Bacillus pumilus: one gene and its partner. The protein of the gene in region 2 binds, or shares a complex with, the protein of the main gene of each other region. Links are inferred from orthologs where the notes say so. Each region holds a gene or a part of one and is shown on either strand. Other genes may lie near its edges.

What was found.
Region 1: the proteins of secY (region 2) and secG are in contact, whole or in part, in a crystal structure (PDB 5AWW), measured with the Thermus thermophilus proteins. The link is inferred for Bacillus pumilus from one-to-one orthologs. Residues at the interface, in WP_096411648.1 of Thermus thermophilus: Leu14, Gln16, Arg17, Phe20, Ile34, Pro35, Pro37, Ile72, Arg108, Arg109, Asn112, Gln113, Arg116, Ile117, Ile120, Pro145, Gly146, Trp147, Phe152, Phe155, Val156, Val159, Thr160, Val162, Ala163, Gly164, Ala166, Leu167, Trp170, Glu173; in WP_223903268.1 of Thermus thermophilus: Tyr5, Ile9, Tyr12, Leu13, Ala16, Leu19, Val20, Val23, Leu24, Gln26, Glu27, Pro28, Gln30, Gly31, Ala32, Asp34, Leu35, Met36, Gly37, Gly38, Ser39, Ala40, Asp41, Leu42, Phe43, Ala45, Arg46, Val48, Tyr53, Thr56.

Annotation. Positions count from the first base shown.
Region 1 is NZ_CP046128.1:2,936,661-2,943,251, reverse strand. The notes cover bases 1-2,807. They hold secG (preprotein translocase subunit SecG), read left to right. Parts: upstream 1-1,190; coding sequence 1,191-1,424; downstream 1,425-2,807. Other genes in these bases: rnr (ribonuclease R), read left to right, coding at 2,315-2,807; GKC25_RS15065 (alpha/beta hydrolase), read left to right, coding at 1,549-2,295; GKC25_RS15075 (AbrB/MazE/SpoVT family DNA-binding domain-containing protein), read left to right, coding at 714-1,004; GKC25_RS15080 (helix-turn-helix domain-containing protein), read left to right, coding at 454-687; GKC25_RS15085 (helix-turn-helix domain-containing protein), read right to left, coding at 1-301. In the rest of the region: more of rnr, read left to right, coding at 2,808-4,657; SsrA-binding protein SmpB, read left to right, coding at 4,797-5,267; GKC25_RS15045 (tryptophan RNA-binding attenuation protein), read left to right, coding at 6,326-6,505. UniProt on the Bacillus subtilis protein: Involved in protein export. Participates in an early event of protein translocation.
Region 2 is NZ_CP046128.1:143,896-150,670, reverse strand. What follows is about bases 749-3,739. They hold secY (preprotein translocase subunit SecY), read right to left. Parts: upstream 2,895-3,739; coding sequence 1,602-2,894; downstream 749-1,601. Other genes in these bases: rpsE (30S ribosomal protein S5), read right to left, coding at 3,563-3,739; rpmD (50S ribosomal protein L30), read right to left, coding at 3,367-3,549; rplO (50S ribosomal protein L15), read right to left, coding at 2,896-3,336; GKC25_RS00840 (adenylate kinase), read right to left, coding at 893-1,546; map (type I methionyl aminopeptidase), read right to left, coding at 749-896. In the rest of the region: more of map, read right to left, coding at 150-748; more of rpsE, read right to left, coding at 3,740-4,063; rplR (50S ribosomal protein L18), read right to left, coding at 4,088-4,450; rplF (50S ribosomal protein L6), read right to left, coding at 4,483-5,019; rpsH (30S ribosomal protein S8), read right to left, coding at 5,051-5,449; rpsN (30S ribosomal protein S14), read right to left, coding at 5,481-5,666; rplE (50S ribosomal protein L5), read right to left, coding at 5,689-6,228; rplX (50S ribosomal protein L24), read right to left, coding at 6,254-6,565; rplN (50S ribosomal protein L14), read right to left, coding at 6,601-6,775. UniProt on the Bacillus subtilis protein: The central subunit of the protein translocation channel SecYEG. Consists of two halves formed by TMs 1-5 and 6-10.

The DNA of each region.
Region 1 (6,591 bases), 2.8 Mb from region 2 along the record:
GAAGATGTTCTACATCCTTTTGAAGCGCCGTTTGATAGATTTTCAACATGGATTCATATTTTGGTTTCATTTCATGAACTTGCTCCTGTTCAATATGACCGGCAAGCAGCATTAAATCCTCATAAGGCACCTTCAAGGCATGTGCTAATTTTTTGATAGTCAAAGGTTTTGGCACACCGCGCTTTCCATTTTCAATACGAGAAATTCCAGCAGCGCTTACACCTGAATACATGGCGAGTTGATTGACAGACATTTTTCTATTTTCTCTTAAAATGCGTAATTGTTCACCAAAGTGATTCATGACATCGAACCTCACATTTCAGTATATGACTTATTTTAGTATGATCATTGACCAAAGGAAATAGCAGAGGGGTAAAAGTGTTGACTTAAGTTAATGGTCTGTTTCAAGTGAGCACCTGCACGTTGTACATATTGATTCCATAGGAGGTTGTAATGATGGTCGAAAAGATTCAGATCAGGCGGGCTTTTGTCATGCAGTATATGATCGAAAACGATATGTCTTTAAATCAGCTCGCTGATGAAATTGGCATTTCTCCTGCCACACTCAGCAGGGTATTAAATGGTCATCGGAAACCAGGCCAGCTTGTCATTGGCAAAATGATTCATTACTTTGATAAAAAATTTGAAGATCTATTTTACTATGAAGATATTGACAAAAGTCAATGAATGAAATTATCAAGGAGGCAATGTCGTTGAAAAGAACTGGGATGGTCAGACATATTGATTCACTAGGCAGAATTGTTCTGCCTTCAGAAATGCGCAAGGTACTCAATATTAAAGAAGAGCAGCTGTTAGAAATTTTCATTGAAGATCAAACCATTATGCTAAAAAAATATGATGCAGATAAGAGCTGCCTGTTAACTGGACAAGTGACGAAGTACAACAAAAGCTATGGAAATGGGAAAGTGATGCTGAGTCCTGAAGGAGCTGAACGTTTGTTAGTAGAATTAAAACAGCTATTGAAAGAAGAAGCAACCCGTTAAAAACGTGTTTTTAACCGAAAATTGCATATAAAAAATGCTGCATACTACTCTTTGGAATGAAATTGAATCAAAATAACGAATAAAGTCGACAATATAGAGGGAATCTTTATTTTGATGTTTCGTGACATGCACCTTGTTTTCATGTAAAATAAAGTTATGTGTACCAGTTTGTCTGGAGGTGTTTTCATGCACGCATTTGTTATCACATTACTCGTAATTGTCAGTATCGCACTTATCATCGTTGTATTGTTACAATCAAGTAAAAGTGCTGGACTGTCAGGCGCTATTTCAGGTGGAGCCGAGCAGCTTTTCGGTAAGCAAAAAGCGAGAGGCCTTGACTTGATACTTCACCGATTAACGGTTATTTTGTCAGTGCTTTTCTTCATCTTAACACTTGCATTGGCATATCTAGGCGTGTAAGGCGCGAGTAACAGAAGGTCTGATCTTTTTTCAGACCTTTTTTTATTATCAGCACTCTTTTGTGTTTGTTTCATACATACAAGTGGAAAATATAAACCATATCAGAAGGAAAGGAAGTCACATCATGAAAGTTGTTACACCGAAACCATTTACGTTTAAAGGTGGAGAAAAGGCGGTGCTTCTTCTTCACGGTTTTACTGGGAATACAGCCGATGTTCGAATGCTAGGCCGTTATTTGAACGAAAGAGGGTATACATGCCATGCACCTCAATATAAAGGCCACGGTGTGCCGCCAGAAGAGCTTGTCCAATCTGGCCCGGCTGACTGGTGGAAAGATGTAGAAGAGGGCTATCAATTCTTAAAAGATGAAGGCTATGAGGAAATTGCGGTTTGCGGACTATCCCTCGGAGGAGTTTTTTCATTGAAATTAGGTTACACTGTACCTGTAAAGGGAATTGTACCTATGTGTGCACCTATGTACATAAAAAGTGAAGAAGTCATGTACCAGGGTGTACTAGAATATGCCCGTAACTATAAGAAATTCGAGGGTAAGTCAGAGGAGCAGATTGAACAGGAAATGGAAGAGTTCAAGAAAACGCCAATGGGTACACTGAGGAGCCTGCAAGAACTGATTGCAGATGTCAGAAACAATGTCGACATGATTTATTCACCTACTTTTGTTGTTCAGGCACGTCATGATCATATGATTAATACAGACAGTGCGAATATCATTTATAACGAAGTAGAGACAGATCAAAAGCATTTGAAATGGTATGAAGAATCAGGCCATGTGATCACGCTTGATAAAGAGCGCGAGAAGGTTCATCAGGATGTATATGCATTCTTAGAATCACTTAATTGGTCAATTTAAATATATAGGGGGTTAGAGTGTGCAAAAAGAAGAATTTATGGATGAATTACTCGCTTTTATGAAAGATGAAGCTTATAAACCGTTAACCGTTCAAGAGCTGGAAGTGATGATGGAGATTACCAATCCTGATGATTATAAAGAGCTCGTCAAAGCACTTGTGATGCTGGAAGATCAAGGACTCATCGTTCGCACGCGCAGCGATCGCTACGGTGTACCAGAAAAAATGAACTTGGTAAAAGGAAAGCTGTCTGCTCATGCAAAAGGCTTTGCATTTGTGACACCAGAAGAGTTTGGACAGGATGATATTTTCATTCCGCCTAATGAGCTAGGCACAGCGATGAATGGTGATACGGTCATGGTTCGTGTCAGCCACAAATCAAACGGCACAAAAAAAGAAGGAACTGTCATCCGAATTCTGGAGCGTAATACTCAGACGGTTGTCGGTACCTACACAGAAACGAAAAGCTTTGGCTTTGTCATTCCTGATGATAAAAAAATCACAACCGATATCTTCATCCCGAAATCCGCTAAAAATGGAGCGGTCGAAGGGCATAAAGTGGTCGTGACGCTGACAAGCTACCCAGAAGGAAGAATGAGTGCAGAGGGCGAAGTGACTGAAATCCTCGGTCATAAAAATGACCCTGGCATTGATATTTTATCGATCATTCATAAACACGGCCTGCCAGGTGAGTTCCCAGAAGAAGCGCTTCAGCAGGCAGTAGACACACCTGAAACGATTGATCAAAAAGACCTGGAAGGCAGACGTGACTTGCGCAACGAAACGATTGTAACAATTGACGGAGCAGATGCGAAGGACTTAGATGATGCCGTTACGGTGCAAAAGCTGGATGATGGCAAATATAAGCTAGGGGTGCATATTGCAGATGTCTCTCATTATGTCACAGAGAACTCCCCGATTGATCAGGAAGCTTATGAGCGTGGAACGAGTGTGTATCTCGTAGACCGCGTCATTCCGATGATCCCGCACCGCCTGTCAAACGGTATTTGCTCATTGAATCCGAAGGTCGATCGTCTCACCCTGTCTTGTGAAATGGTCATCGATCGAAATGGGAAGGTCGTCAAACATGAGATTTTCCAAAGTGTGATCAAAACGACGGAAAGAATGACCTATTCTGATGTGAATAAGATTTTAGTCGACCAAGACGAAGAGCTTTTAGACAAATATGAGCCGCTTGTGCCAATGTTCCAAGAGATGGAGAAGCTTGCAGAGATTCTTCGCGACAAACGAATGGAGCGCGGGGCAGTAGACTTTGACTTCAAGGAAGCAAAAGTGCTTGTAGATGATGAAGGAGCGGCGAAAGACGTTGTCGTTCGTGAGCGATCTGTCGCAGAGAAATTAATTGAAGAATTCATGCTTGTTGCAAACGAAACGGTTGCAGAGCATTTTCACTGGTTGAATGTACCTTTCATATATCGAATTCACGAAGAACCAAATCCTGAGAAGCTTCAGCGCTTTTTAGAGTTCGTGACAACGTTTGGTTACATTGTGAAAGGAACGTCGACAAACATCCACCCGCGTGCACTTCAAAGTGTACTTGATGCTGTGAGGGATCAACCAGAAGAAGTTGTGATACAAACCGTGATGCTTCGTTCGATGAAACAGGCGAAGTATGATCCAGAAAGCATCGGCCATTTTGGGTTATCAACGGAATTCTATACGCACTTTACATCACCGATCCGCCGTTATCCGGATTTAATCGTGCATAGACTGATCAGAACCTATTTGATTCAGAAAAAGACAGACGAAGCAACCTTAGAAAAGTGGGGCCAGCTGCTGCCTGAAATTGCAGATCATGCGTCTACTATGGAGCGCCGTTCAGTCGATGCAGAGCGTGAAACAGATGACCTCAAGAAGGCAGAATTTATGCTTGATAAAATCGGTGAAGAGTTTGATGGCATGATTAGTTCCGTGACGAACTTTGGGCTATTTGTTGAACTGCCGAATACAATTGAAGGTCTTGTCCATGTCAGCTACATGACAGACGACTATTATCGTTTTGATGAACAGCATTTTGCCATGATCGGTGAGCGCACAGGAAATGTATATCGCATCGGTGACGAAATCACTGTCAAAGTGGTTAGTGTTAATAAAGATGAGCACTCCATTGATTTTGAAATCGTTGGCATGAAAGGCACCCGCCGTAAATCGCCAAAAGATTTTAAGTTCAAAAAACGGACAGATTCACCAGCGAAAAAAGGACGCGGAGGTCAAAATGCCTCTGGGGATAAACCAAAGGAAGATAAAGGCGGAAGTGACTGGTTCACAGGCAGTAAGAAGAAAAAAAAGAAAAAACGCGTATTTGATAACGCGCCAAAACAAAAGCGCAAAAAGAAAAAGTAACGTGCCAAAAAGCAAATAGGGCGTCACGCTCTATTTGCTTTTTGACCATATGGCGTGAGCATTGTCGAAAGCTGGATTGTTTGATAAAATAATCCGTACGATTTGGACCGTGTTTGTGTCAAAAGGAGGGTGTACGCCAATGCCAAAGGGAGAGGGAAAGGTTGTTTCCCAAAACAAAAAAGCAAATCATGACTATTTTATAGAAGAAACGTATGAAGCCGGCCTTGTGTTACAAGGAACTGAAATCAAATCGATTCGTGCAGGAAAAGTGAATTTAAAAGATTCCTTTGCCAAAATCGAGCGAGGAGAAGTGTTTCTTCACAACATGCACGTGAGCCCATACGAGCAGGGGAACCGTTATAACCATGATCCGCTGAGAACGAGAAAGCTGCTGCTTCATCGCAAGCAAATCAGTAAATTGATTGGTGCGACAAAGGAAGAGGGCTACTCACTCGTGCCTCTGAAACTCTATTTAAAAAATGGCTTTGCCAAAGTGCTGATCGGAATTGGTAAAGGGAAAAAGAAATATGATAAACGTGACGATCTGAAGAAAAAAGATGCAAAACGCGAAATCGAGCGTGCTTTCCGTGATCGCCAAAAGCAATTCTAGATTCATGCAGATGTCTTGCTGAGAGCGGAAGCATTATGCTACAATATGTTATGCAGTAAACAATCATTGCTTTTCTTACAGAAACCACCAGTTGTTTCAAGCGAAGAGATTGTTATAATAGTTATATACGGAAGCAGTTAAGCTGAACGTTTCCATCCCGTATATCCCTTTTACAAGGGGACGTTACGGATTCGACAGGGATGGTTCGAGCTTAGGCTGCGAGCCGAGAGGCGATCTCGTTAACACGCACTTAAATGTAACTGGCAAAACTAAAAGTTTTAACCAAAACTTAGCACTAGCTGCCTAATAAGTGCAGCGAGCTCTTCCTGACATCGCCTATGTGTCTGTGAGGAGCCCAATGAAGTAGGCTACGCTTACGTTTCCGTCTGAGGACGTAAGAAGAGATCCATCAGACTAGCTCTCCAAGCGCCCGTCAGCAGGCATGCGGATGAGTGAACACGAAATATGTTGACTACGCTCGTAGACGCTTAAGTAATCGATGTCTCTGGACGTGGGTTCGACTCCCACCGTCTCCATCAAAACTTTTAGAATGCAGTCGGGTATCAAGGGTTTGAAAGCCCTTGATACGGGTTTGGCATCATTTTAGAAGTTCCAAAACTCTATCATTATTTTTAAAAGACGCTATTTTTTGAGCGTCTTTTTTTATGCCCTTTAATAGATCCATCACTTGATTTGACAGACTTTGTGAAGCGTATGTCGGAGCAGAATCTAATGGTGCAGTTTATAGAGGAGCAAAAAATGATAAATATTTAATTACTTCGCTAAAAACATCCTTAATCATTGTGGTGTATTGAGATTCCTTAATTGTTCAGGGCTTTATGTTGGTCGCTCAATTAATGGTTTGCACAATGCAGCTCTCTTAAAGCCTCCTTAATAGATTAATTTGTCACTCAAACATTGAGCACTTTAATTATGTATAATATGATATCTTTATTGCCAAATAGAAATTTTATTTAACAAAATGTATGTTTATGGATCTTATTAGATTTAAGGTTTGGCCAAGAAACATCATTATTCTATAAGTTGAGGTGAAAGAGATGTCAGTCATTATATCAACAGACGATTTAGAGCATGTTTGTCCTAATTGTAATGGGACAAGTCATATTTCTATTAAGAACGAAGAAAAAATATGCCCAAAATGTGATGGGAAAGGTGTTATCCTAACTGCTTTAGGCCAAACATTACTTCATTTTATGAAGAAGCATATACGCAATTAATTCAAAGAGATTCTGTACAAAGACAAGAACAAAGTTGAACCAACTGTTTGTTTAATAATGGAATATTGTTCAAGTCTCTTTTTATA
Region 2 (6,775 bases):
GGAGAATGAAATTTACGCTTTTCTCCGTCTGCGATTAGTACATGGCAGCCACCGAACATGCCGATGACACCTGTATACTGATCTTGTTCTTTCCTTTGGACTATACAGACAACCTGCCCGATTTGGGCCTGAAAGGCTTCAGTGAAGACCTAAATCTTAGTCAGTATATCAAAACCTGTATCTGTAATCGCAATCGTATGCTCAAAGTGAGCACACTTTTTCCCATCAACCGTTACAACCGTCCAGTTATCAGCCAATGTTTTCACATATCGGCTGCCTGCGTTCACCATCGGTTCGATGGCCAACACCATTCCAGGTTTTAGCCGCGGGCCTTTGTTGGGCGGACCATAATGAGGAATTTGAGGGTCCTCATGAAGATCCTGTCCGACCCCATGTCCAACATATTCTCTAACAACTGAGAAATTCTCGTTTTCTACATACGTTTGTATGGCATGGGAAATGTTCGACAGACGTTCGCCTGGCTTTGCTTCCTGTAAGCCTTTATATAGAGATTCCTCTGTGACTTCCAGTAGTTTGCGGTCTTCATCACTGATTACCCCAACTGGATAAGTCCAAGCAGAGTCACCATGATAGCCATTTAACTTTGCGCCAATATCGATACTAATGATGTCGCCATCACGTAAAACCCGTTTACCAGGAATACCGTGAACGAGTTCTTCATTCACCGAAACGCAAATGCTCCCGCGAAAACCATTATACCCTTTAAAAGATGGGATTGCACCCTGCTTTGTAATAAAACGTTCGGCAATTTGATCCAATTCTTTTGTCGAAATACCTGGTTTTATGTGTTTCTTCAGCTCTTCATGAGTCAGTGCGACAATGCGTCCAGCTTCTCTCATAATCTCAAGCTCGCGAGGAGTTTTACAGATAATCATTTATTTAATCCCCCAAGCAGGTTCTTGATATCTGCATATACATCGTTAATGTGCTTCGCACCATCAATGTTTGCAAGATATCCTTTTTCTGAATAGAAGTTCAGTAAAGGTTCAGTCTGCTTTAAGTTTACTTCAAGTCTAGTCGAAACGGTTTCTGCATTATCATCTGCACGTTGATAAAGTTCGCCTCCACACTTATCGCAAACATTTTCTTTCGCAGGTGGATTGAATACTAAATGATATGTCGCTCCGCAATTTTTGCAAATTCTTCGGCCAGTCAGACGCTCCATCAAAGCATCTTTATCGACTTTAATATTAATGACATAATCAATCGTTCTGCCAAGGTCCTTTAGAATTTCTTCTAAAGCTTCAGCCTGAGCGACTGTTCGCGGAAATCCGTCCAGAAGAAAACCTTGTTCACAATCATTTTTGCCAAGTCTTTCTCTAACAATACCGATTGTGACCTCATCAGGAACAAGCTCTCCTTTATCGATAAAGGATTTTGCTTCGAGCCCAAGTTGTGTCTCCTCTTTCATAGCAGCGCGGAACATATCTCCTGTTGAGATATGAGGGATCCCATAATCATCAACAATTCGTTCTGCCTGAGTGCCTTTACCAGCACCCGGAAGCCCCATTAAGACTAAGTTCATTTCGGATTTCCCCTTCCTTACTTAGAGAGGTTGGGCAGAAGCCCAGCCCTCTGTTTTATTTCATAAATCCACGGTAGTTTCGTTTCACTAATTGGCTTTCAAGCTGTTTCATTGTTTCAAGTGCAACACCTACAACAATGAGAAGACTTGTGCCGCCAATTTGTGCAGCGGAAGGTAATCCAGCGAATTGAATGAAAAAGATAGGAAGTATTGAAATCACGGCTAAGAAAATGGCGCCCACAAACGTGAGTCGGTACAAAATGCTCGTAATTCTATCTTGAGTCATTTTCCCTGGACGAACTCCCGGGATATAGCCACCCTGCTTTTGCAGATTTTCAGCCATTTGTTCAGGATTCACTTGGACAAAGGCATAAAAATATGTGAAAGCAACAATCAGTGCTACATAAATCGTCATACCGATTGGCTTAGTATAGTCAAAGTTGTTGGTTATCCAAGTTGTCACATTATTGGTTCCGAAGAACGATGCAACCGTCTGCGGAGTAATAATGAAAGAAACGGCAAAGATGACTGGAATCACCCCTGCTGGATTCACTTTCAATGGAAGGTGCGTTGCTTGACTAGCAGACATTTGTGCACGGCCAGTTCCTTTTGAATATTGAATCGCAATCTTTCTCACTGCCATTTGAATGTAAATAACACCGATAACAATGACAAGGATAGCAATAACAATAAGGGCAATTTTCAGGATTTGCATGAACAGCTGTCCATCTCCACCCACAAATTGCTGAGCGTACACTTGTTTTAATGTTTGAGGGATACCTGCGATGATACCGGCAAAGATAATAATCGAAATACCGTTACCAACACCGTGAGCAGTAATCTGCTCTCCCAGCCACATTAAAAATGCTGTTCCCGCAGTGAGTACGACCGCAATTAAGAGGTACGTTGAAACACCTGGGTTTTCAATCAGCATGCCTCCTGCCATATTGTTGAATCCATATGACATTCCTAACGCCTGGATAAAACCTAGAACAATTGTAAAATACCTTGTGAATTGTGCTAATTTTCGGCGGCCAACCTCTCCTTGCTTTGACCACTCAGTAAACTTCGGAACAACATCCATCTGCAAGAGCTGAATGATGATCGAAGCAGTGATATACGGCATAATCCCCATTGCAAGAATGGAGAATTGGAAAAGTGCCCCGCCCCCAAACGTGTTGAGGATCCCGAAAACACTCATTTGATCCTGTGCCTGGAGAACTTCGGCGTTCACATTAGGCACAGGGATGAAAGCACCTATACGAAAGACGATTAACATTAAAAGAGTGAATATAATCTTATTCCGTATATCTTTCACGCGCATAAAATTGGAGATTGTCTTAAACAAGTTAGATCACCTCGGCTGTACCGCCAGCAGCTTCAATAGCTTCTTTCGCAGAAGCAGAGAATTTATTGGCTTTTACAGTTAATTTTTTTTCTAATTTACCGTTGCCAAGAATTTTTACTCCTGCTTTTAACTTGCTTATTGCACCAGTCTCTAGAAGAAGTTCAGGAGTTACTTCCGTTCCTTCGTCAAAACTGTTTAATCTGTCTAAGTTGATAACCGCGTAATCTTTACGGTTGATGTTTGTAAAACCACGTTTTGGAAGACGTTGGAATAAAGGCATTTGACCACCTTCGAAACCAGGGCGTACACCGCCGCCAGAACGAGCGTTTTGACCTTTATGACCTTTACCAGAAGTTTTACCGTTACCTGATCCAATACCACGACCAACACGGTTGCGTACTTTACGTGAACCTTCTGAAGGCTTCAATTCATGAAGTTTCATTTGGGCACCTCCTTATCGATTAAAAATGTTTTATTGTTCTTTAACAGAAACTAAATGAGACACCTTGTTAATCATGCCGCGGATCGCTGCATTGTCTTCATGTACGACTGTTTGGTTTGTTTTCTTAAGACCAAGAGTACGAACAGTGACACGCTGATCTTCTGGGCGACCGATTACACTGCGTTTGAGGGTAATTTCTAATTTATTTGCCATTAATGTTCCCTCCTTATCCTAACAGGTCTTCTACAGATTTTCCACGAAGCTTCGCAACGTCTTCAGCACGTTTAAGTTCACTTAAACCCTGAAGTGTTGCGCGGATCATGTTGATCGGTGTATTAGAACCTAGAGATTTAGAAAGGATATCAGCTAGACCAGCAAGCTCAAGAACCGCACGCACTGGGCCTCCAGCGATAACTCCTGTACCTTCTGAAGCAGGCTTCAATAGAACGTTTCCTGCACCGAATCGACCGATGATTTCATGTGGAATTGTAGTTCCAACCATTGGTACTTCAATTAAATTCTTTTTCGCATCTTCAACAGCTTTGCGGATCGCTTCTGGTACTTCTTGTGCTTTACCAGTACCGAAACCTACATGACCGTTTTTGTCACCGACAACAACTAAAGCTGCAAAACGGAAACGACGTCCACCTTTAACAACTTTCGCTACGCGGTTAACCGTAACTAAGCGTTCTTCTAACTCTAATTTGCTTTGGTCAATACGACTCATTCGGATGTGTCCCTCCTTCTTTTATTAAAATTTAAGTCCAGCCTCACGAGCAGCTTCAGCTAGAGCTTTTACACGTCCATGATATAAGTATCCTCCGCGGTCAAATACCACGTTAGAGATTCCTTTTTCAACAGCACGTTTTGCAACAAGTTCGCCAACTTTAGTAGCAGCTGCAGCGTCAGAACTATTCTCGATCTTTAACTCTTTATCAAGAGTAGAAGCACTTACAAGTGTTACACCGTTAACATCATCAATTACTTGAGCGTAGATGTTCTTGTTAGAACGGAAAACGTTAAGGCGAGGTCTTTCAGCAGTACCTGAAAGTTTCGCACGAACACGAGCGTGTCTTTTAAGACGAGTAGCGTTTTTGCTAGTTTTCGTAATCATCCGAGTCACTCCTTTCTTCACATTAAGCGATCTTACTTACCAGTTTTTCCTTCTTTACGGCGAACGAATTCACCTTCGTAACGAATTCCTTTACCTTTGTAAGGCTCTGGAGAACGGACAGCGCGGATGTTAGAAGCTAGAGCTCCCACACGCTCTTTATCGATACCTTTAATGACTACTTTCGTTTGAGATGGAACTTCGACTTCAACTCCAGCCTCAGGAACGATTTCAACTGGATGAGAGTATCCAACGTTAAGAACAAGTTTGTTTCCAGATTTAGCTGCACGGTAACCGACACCGATAAGTTCTAAACCTCTTTCGAAACCTTTAGATACACCTTCAACCATGTTTGCAATTAAGCTACGTGTTGTACCATGTAAAGCACGGTGTTCTTTATGATCAGACGGACGGCTTACAGTTAAGACGCTGTCCTCAATTTTAATTTCCATATCAGGGTGAAATGTACGAGTTAGTTCACCTTTTGGTCCCTTTACTGTCACTGTGTTATCGTTGTTTGTCACAGTAACTCCTGAAGGGATCTCGATTAGTTTTTTACCTATACGAGACATACCAAGCACCTCCATTCATCTTAAACTTTTTTTACCATACGTAAGCAAGTACTTCTCCACCAGCTTGTTTAGCACGGGCTTCTTTGTCCGATAAAACACCTTGTGATGTAGAAATAATTGCGATTCCAAGTCCGTTAAGTACACGTGGTACTTCATTTGATTTCGCATATACACGTAAACCAGGTTTACTGATTCTTTTTAGACCAGTGATAACACGCTCGTTGTTTTGGCCATATTTAAGGAACATACGGATAATTCCTTGTTTGCTGTCTTCAACATATTCAACGTCACGGATAAAACCTTCACGCTTTAAGATTTCAGCAATTTCTCTTTTGATTTTTGAAGCCGGTACTTCTAGCTTCTCATGACGTACCATGTTCGCATTGCGAATACGAGTCAGCAAATCTGCAATCGGATCTGTCATAACCATTATTTAATAACCTCCTTCCCATTTATGGGGATTACCAGCTGGCTTTTTTAACGCCAGGAATTTGTCCTTTATATGCAAGTTCGCGGAAACAAATACGGCAAAGTTTAAACTTGCGAATTACTGAATGTGGACGTCCACAACGTTCGCAGCGCGTATACTCTTGAACTTTAAACTTTTGTTTGCGTTGTTGTTTCGCAATCATAGACTTTTTAGCCACGATTTCGCCTCCCTTTCATTGATTATTTCTGGAACGGCATACCTACTTGAGTTAATAACTCACGTGCTTCTTCGTCCGTATTGGCAGTCGTAACGATAACGATATCCATACCACGGACTTTTGTTACTTTATCGTAATCAATTTCTGGGAAGATTAACTGTTCTTTAATACCAAGCGTGTAGTTTCCACGACCGTCGAAAGATTTCTTAGAAATCCCGCGGAAGTCACGTACACGTGGTAAAGATACAGAAATAAGTTTATCAAGGAAATCGTACATGCGCTCTCCGCGAAGTGTTACTTTCGCACCGATTGGCATTCCTTCACGTAGACGGAATCCAGCAATAGACTTCTTCGCACGAGTAACGACAGGTTTTTGACCAGCGATAAACGTTAATTCTTCAACAGCAGTATCGATTGCTTTAGCGTTTTGAACAGCGTCACCAACACCCATGTTGATCACGATTTTTTCGATTTTTGGCACTTGCATTACTGATTTGTATTCAAACTTAGAAACTAATGCAGGTGTAATTTCTTTTACATACTTTTCTTTAAGGCGGTTCATGAGAAAGACCTCCCTTCCTTATTTACTATTTATCTAGAACTTGCCCAGACTTTTTCGCTACACGGACTTTCTTTCCGTCCTCAACTTTATACCCAACACGTGTCACTTCACCCGTTTTAGGATCAAGCGGCATTACGTTTGATACGTGGATCGGCGCTTCTTGTTCAGAAATTCCGCCTTGAGGGTTAGCTTGGGTTGGTTTAGAGTGTTTTTTCACAAGGTTAATACCTTCTACTAAAACACGGTCATTCTTAGGGAAAGCAGCAAGGATGACTCCTTGTTTACCTTTATCTTTACCAGAGATAACCACTACTTTATCGCCCTTTTTAACATGCATTTAATCGCACCTCCTTGAGTCGCGGATTGTATTCATTAAAGTACTTCTGGTGCTAGAGAAACAATTTTCATATAGTTGTTTTCACGAAGTTCACGTGCTACTGGTCCGAAGATACGAGTTCCACGCGGGCTCTTGTCGTCACGGATAATGACACATGCATTTTCATCGAAACTGATGTAAGATCCATCGTTTCTGCGAGCTCCGCTCTTT